DNA from 2 places in the Fictibacillus sp. S7 genome. Region 1 is predicted to be linked to the other one. Evidence: a T-box and tRNA genes for the amino acid it is inferred to sense, from the RefSeq annotation. Region 1 holds a T-box; the other holds one or more tRNA genes.
The links. A T-box is a leader RNA that pairs with one kind of tRNA and senses whether it is charged. The one in region 1 lies ahead of alaS (alanine--tRNA ligase), so its partner is inferred to be a tRNA-Ala.

Region 1 (3,444 bases):
TCATTTTATGCGGAAACAGCCTTTTCTTCCGGAAAGCGTATCTGCCGTATGAGTCAGCCAGGATTCAGGAGGAGGACTCCGTTCTGCTTTGCAGCTGCAGACCATCCAGGGTGCCTTCCTATTCAAAAGGAACATTCCGGATGGAAAAACATCCTTGCTGCCTGCTGAAGCAGGCTCTCTTATCCAAGGATGGAGAGACAGAAGCGGTGGTTGAGGATGTATACTTTTCAAAAGATTGGGGCAGGATTGTAGCCATTGAGGTATCAAAAGGATTGTTTTCGGACTGGACGGATGGACGATCGCTGATTTATTCGCATGAGCCGTTGCATATCGGGAAGCAGTCACTTTTTGTACGATAGTGCTATAAAGGAGGACCCCACATTTGAAATGCCCCAACTGCAGCCGTAAGGATATCGGCAAGATCGGCGTTAATCAGTATTATTGCTGGAACTGCTTTATTGAATTATCCATTGTAAATGGCACACTGTCCCTTCACCAGGTGGAAGAGGATGGCAGCTTGACCTCGCTGGATGATCTGTTTGAGGATCAAGATTTGTCCTACAAGGCGGATGTCCAATAAGCAGGCTAACTTGATAAAAGGGTTGGTGACTTCAATGAACAGCTATATAAAACCCGTACTTGCTCTCGGTCTTTGGGCAGCTATCTACGGAATGAAATCCCGGAAAAACGGGATGAGCTTTATGGGGATGGATGATATGCTGTCCTCAAAACGCGTACGACGACTGCGTAAAAGACTGGCAAAAGCCATTTATTAATGAAAAGAAAGTCCATGCTTAGAAGCATGGGCTTTTTTGATGGGTTGAGCTTTTCCTTTTCTTACATGAAAAATGGTCAGGAGGAAACAATAAGGGTGAGGTGATACCATGCAGCGGGAGAATTACATAAAGTGGATCATCCGTTTATCTCTTCTCGTTTTGCTGTTTCTTTGCGGCTGGCTGCTGTTGAAACTGGCCCCTTTTTGGGTTCCTGTTCTTACGATTCTAAAAGCCGTGCTGTTTCCTTTTTTTATTGCCGTTTTCATCACCTATTTACTTCATCCGCTTGTGGAAATACTTCATCGGAAGGGCATGCCGCGCAGCTTATCCATTTTGTGCATTTACCTGCTTTTTTTCGGCGGAACTGGTTATGCCCTATACAAAGGAATACCCTATATGATCCTTCAGATCAGGGAATTGGCGTCCAATCTTCCCACCTTATCAAAAACGTATCAAAGCTGGCTGCTTGAAGTGGATCATCATACAGCAAGCCTTCCGAAATCCATTCACCTCAGAATTGAGGATTATATTCATTCAGGTGAACGTTATTTGCAGAAAAGCGCAGCCAATGTCATTGGCTCTATTAAAAAACTTGTGGATTATTTTTTTGTACTCATCATTATTCCGTTCCTTGTTTTTTACTTTTTAAAGGATATTGACGGCATTAAACGGGTATGCTGGTACTTGACGCCGCAGAAGTGGAGAAGAGAAGGAAGACAGGTTCTCAAGGAAATTGATGGTTCGCTGGGAGGTTACATCCGGGGGCAATTATTGGTGGGAACGCTTCTTGGGGCTGCTGCTATGCTTGCACTGTGGCTCGCCGGTATGCCGTATCCCATTATATTGGGGATTATTATTGCTATCACGGATATTATTCCGTATTTTGGGCCCATTCTTGGCGCTGTACCGGTCATCTTCATCGCGTTTACCATTTCTGTTAAAATGGTTCTCATTGTGGCCGGCATCATGCTGGTTTTGCAGTTCATCGAAGGAAACATTTTGGGTCCGCTGATCGTGGGGAAAAGCCTTCACATCCATCCCGCATTGATCATTATGGCGCTGCTGGCTGGCGGTGAAATCGGAGGGGTGGCCGGGCTGATCCTGGCTGTGCCTGTGTTTTCAATCATGAAGGTTATTATTGTGCATATACGGAACCACCGGCTGCAAGCCAAGATTGACAAGATGCCCTAGAAGGAATTATACTACTGCTAGATAAAGCAAAACGATGATGGAGATAAGTATGTTTTGACCCTTTTCCAAGAGAGGAAACCCCCGGCTGTAAGGTTTCTAAAAGGAAAGAACAGAAAGCTACTCCCGAGTGCAGTTAATCCCTGCCGGTGAAACCCCGTTACGGTTTACATAAGGTGATGATTTCGGTGTTCGGCTTAAATCATAACCAGGGTGGTACCGCGTGATAACAACTCTCGTCCCTGATGCAGAATCAGGAACGGGAGTTTTTTATTTTGGCAGAACAGGGCGCTACCGCTTTTTCTAATAATGAAAGGAGAGTGGAAAGATGAAAACTTTAACGTCTGCTCAAGTAAGACAAATGTTTCTTGATTTTTTCCAGGAGAAGGGCCACAGTGTGGAGCCGAGCGCTTCCCTTGTGCCTTATGAAGACCCGTCACTTTTGTGGATCAACAGTGGGGTTGCTACCCTTAAAAAGTATTTTGACGGCCGGGTGATTCCGGAAAACCCGAGAATCGTTAACGCTCAGAAATCAATCCGTACGAATGACATTGAAAATGTGGGGGTTACCGCACGCCACCATACGTTCTTTGAAATGCTCGGAAATTTCTCCATCGGTGATTATTTCAAAGAAGAGGCGATCATCTGGGCCTGGGAATTCTTGACCAGTGAAAAATGGATCGGTTTTGATTCAGAGAAACTATCAGTCACTATCCATCCGGAAGATGATGAAGCCTATGAGCTTTGGAACAAAACCGTAGGGGTGCCGCCAGAACGCATCATTCGTTTGGAAGGGAACTTCTGGGATATCGGAGAAGGGCCAAGCGGACCGAATACAGAAATTTTCTACGACCGAGGAGAAAAATACGGCAGTGATGCAAATGATCCTGAGTTATACCCGGGTGGGGAAAATGACCGTTACCTCGAAGTATGGAACCTGGTGTTTTCCGAGTTCAACCATAATCCAGACGGAACGTACACACCGCTTCCAAAGAAAAACATTGATACCGGAATGGGGCTCGAACGGATGGTCTCTGTTATTCAGGACGTTCCAACGAACTATGACACGGACTTGTTTATTCCGATCATTCAGCAAACGGAAAAGCTTTCTGGCAGCAAGTATGGCCAATCAAAGGAAGCGGATACCGCGTTCAAAGTGATTGCTGACCATATCCGTACCGTTGCCTTTGCTGTATCTGACAATGCACTTCCATCAAATGAAGGCAGAGGGTATATTCTACGCCGCCTGATCAGAAGAGCCATTCGCTTTGCCAAGCAGATTGGACTTGACCGGCCGTTTATGTTCGAACTTGTTCCAACCGTAGCAGATATCATGGTGGACTATTATCCGGAAGTAAAAGAAAAAGTGCCGTTTATCCAGCGCGTCATTAAAAACGAAGAAGAGCGATTCCATGAAACCATCAATGAAGGACTTGCGATCCTTGAAGAAGTCATCAAAAAGGAAAAAGCAGCCGGAAGC
Region 2 (3,444 bases), 2.6 Mb from region 1:
TCTTATTTTTAAACATTAAGAGCTATATCAAACACTTTATTGGAGAGTTTGATCCTGGCTCAGGATGAACGCTGGCGGCGTGCCTAATACATGCAAGTCGAGCGAATGACGAGGAGCTTGCTCCTCTGATTTAGCGGCGGACGGGTGAGTAACACGTGGGTAACCTGCCTGTAAGACGGGGATAACTCCGGGAAACCGGAGCTAATACCGGATGATAACGAGAAGCGCCTGCTTCTTTTTTGAAAGTCGGTTTCGGCTGACGCTTACAGATGGGCCCGCGGCGCATTAGCTAGTTGGTGAGGTAACGGCTCACCAAGGCGACGATGCGTAGCCGACCTGAGAGGGTGATCGGCCACACTGGGACTGAGACACGGCCCAGACTCCTACGGGAGGCAGCAGTAGGGAATCTTCGGCAATGGACGAAAGTCTGACCGAGCAACGCCGCGTGAGCGATGAAGGCCTTCGGGTCGTAAAGCTCTGTTGTCAGAGAAGAACAAGTACCGGAGTAACTGCCGGTACCTTGACGGTACCTGACCAGAAAGCCACGGCTAACTACGTGCCAGCAGCCGCGGTAATACGTAGGTGGCAAGCGTTATCCGGAATTATTGGGCGTAAAGCGCGCGCAGGCGGTTTCTTAAGTCTGATGTGAAAGCCCACGGCTCAACCGTGGAGGGTCATTGGAAACTGGGAGACTTGAGTGCAGGAGAGAAAAGTGGAATTCCACGTGTAGCGGTGAAATGCGTAGAGATGTGGAGGAACACCAGTGGCGAAGGCGGCTTTTTGGCCTGTAACTGACGCTGAGGCGCGAAAGCGTGGGGAGCAAACAGGATTAGATACCCTGGTAGTCCACGCCGTAAACGATGAGTGCTAGGTGTTGGGGGGATCCACCCTCAGTGCTGACGTTAACACATTAAGCACTCCGCCTGGGGAGTACGGCCGCAAGGCTGAAACTCAAAGGAATTGACGGGGGCCCGCACAAGCAGTGGAGCATGTGGTTTAATTCGAAGCAACGCGAAGAACCTTACCAGGTCTTGACATCCTCTGACCACTTGAGAGATCACGCTTTCCCCTTCGGGGGACAGAGTGACAGGTGGTGCATGGTTGTCGTCAGCTCGTGTCGCGAGATGTTGGGTTAAGTCCCGCAACGAGCACAACCCTTGACCTTAGTTGCCAGCATTCAGTTGGGCACTCTAAGGTGACTGCCGGTGACAAACCGGAGGAAGGTAGGGATGACGTCAAATCATCATGCCGCTTATGACCTGGGCTACACACGTGCTACAAGGGGTGGTACAAAGGGTTGCGAAGCCGCGAGGCCGAGCCAATCCCAAAAAGCCACTCTCAGTTCGGATTGTAGGCTGCAACTCGCCTACATGAAGCCGGAATTGCTAGTAATCGCGGATCAGCATGCCGCGGTGAATACGTTCCCGGGCCTTGTACACACCGCCCGTCACACCACGAGAGTTTGTAACACGCGAAGTCGGTGGGGTAACCTTTTGGAACCAGCCGCCGAAGGTGGGACAGATGATTGGGGTGAAGTCGTAACAAGGTAGCCGTATCGGAAGGTGCGGCTGGATCACCTCCTTTCTATGGAGACATGAGCACTCAGGTGCCTCATGAATCTTACTCTGAGCATTTGTTTGGTTTTGAGAGAACTTCTCTCTATATATGGTGCATGGGCCTATAGCTCAGCTGGTTAGAGCGCACGCCTGATAAGCGTGAGGTCGATGGTTCGAGTCCATTTAGGCCCACCATACACATTCTAATAAAGACAAGATGGGGCCTTAGCTCAGCTGGGAGAGCGCCTGCCTTGCACGCAGGAGGTCAGCGGTTCGATCCCGTTAGGCTCCACCATTAGACAATGCTGTTGACATTTTCTTTTTTAGTCGGTATTATATAAAAGTTGTCTCTTGAAGGCAACACCGATGAAATGCACGTCATGTTCCTTGAAAACTAGATAACGAAACATCCAAACAAGCCAACTAATTCATTAGTTGTGCGCTGATTTAGTGATTTTTTTACGATCTTACGATCGTGTTAAAGGTTAAGCTAGAAAGGGCGCACGGTGGATGCCTTGGCACTAGGAGCCGAAGAAGGACGGGACGAACACCGATATGCCTCGGGGAGCTGTAAGTAAGCGTTGATCCGGGGATTTCCGAATGGGGGAACCCACCATCCGTAATGGGATGGTATCCATATCTGAATACATAGGATATGAGAAGGCAGACCCGGGGAACTGAAACATCTAAGTACCCGGAGGAAGAGAAAGCAAATGCGATTTCCTGAGTAGCGGCGAGCGAAACGGAAACAGCCCAAACCAGAGGGCTTGCCCTCTGGGGTTGTAGGATACTCTACATGGAGTTACAAAGGAACGGGGTAGATGAAGCGGTCTGGAAAGGCCGGCCAAAGAAGGTAACAGCCCTGTAGTTGAAACTTCGTTCCCTCCTGAGTGGATCCTGAGTACGGCGGGACACGTGAAACCCCGTCGGAATCCGGGAGGACCATCTCCCAAGGCTAAATACTCCCTAGTGACCGATAGTGAACCAGTACCGTGACGGAAAGGTGAAAAGCACCCCGGAAGGGGAGTGAAAGAGATCCTGAAACCGTGTGCCTACAAGTAGTTGGAGCCCACTAACGGGCGACAGCGTGCCTTTTGTAGAATGAACCGGCGAGTTACGATAACATGCAAGGTTAAGCCGAGAAGGCGGAGCCGCAGCGAAAGCGAGTCTGAATAGGGCGCCATAGTACGTTGTCGTAGACCCGAAACCGTGTGATCTACCCATGTCCAGGGTGAAGTTCAGGTACCACTGAATGGAGGCCCGAACCCACGCACGTTGAAAAGTGCGGGGATGAGGTGTGGGTAGGGGTGAAATGCCAATCGAACACGGAGATAGCTGGTTCTCCCCGAAATAGCTTTAGGGCTAGCCTCGCGGCTAGAGTCCTGGAGGTAGAGCACTGATTGGATTAGGGGCCCCCACAGGGTTACCGAATTCAGTCAAACTCCGAATGCCAGAGACTTATCCGCGGGAGTCAGACTGCGAGTGATAAGATCCGTAGTCAAGAGGGAAACAGCCCAGACCATCAGCTAAGGTCCCAGAGTATACGTTAAGTGGGAAAGGATGTGGAGTTGCCCAGACAACCAGGATGTTGGCCTAGAAGCAGCCACCATTTAAAGAGTGCGTAATAGCTCACTGGTCGAGTGACTCTGCGCCGAAAATGTGCCGGGGCTAAACGTATCACCGAAGCTATGGATTGTACCGTCAGGTACAGTGGTAGGGGAGCGTTCGAAGTGCGGCGAAGTCAGACCGGACGGACTGGTGGAGCGCCTTGAAGTGAGAATGCCGGTATGAGTAGCGAAAGACAAGTGAGAATCTTGTCCATCGAAAGCCTAAGGTTTCCTGAGGAAGGCTCGTCCGCTCAGGGTTAGTCGGGACCTAAGCCGAGGCC

Region 2: it encodes a tRNA-Ala, which carries the amino acid that the T-box ahead of alaS (alanine--tRNA ligase) is inferred to sense. The anticodon was not compared.

Annotation. Positions count from the first base shown of each region.
Region 1 covers NZ_QJKL01000001.1:162,421-165,864, forward strand. Annotated here, with positions in the region: gene DMO16_RS00785 (PRC-barrel domain-containing protein) at 1-359, shown strand, start outside; gene DMO16_RS00790 (hypothetical protein) at 383-580, shown strand; gene DMO16_RS24055 (hypothetical protein) at 591-776, shown strand; gene DMO16_RS00795 (AI-2E family transporter) at 885-1,967, shown strand; T-box leader at 1,993-2,211, shown strand; gene alaS (alanine--tRNA ligase) at 2,293-3,444, shown strand, end outside.
Region 2 covers NZ_QJKL01000001.1:2,752,660-2,756,103, reverse strand. Annotated here, with positions in the region: rRNA gene DMO16_RS14225 (16S ribosomal RNA) at 37-1,584, shown strand; tRNA gene DMO16_RS14220 (tRNA-Ile) at 1,675-1,751, shown strand; tRNA gene DMO16_RS14215 (tRNA-Ala) at 1,776-1,851, shown strand; rRNA gene DMO16_RS14210 (23S ribosomal RNA) at 2,040-3,444, shown strand, end outside.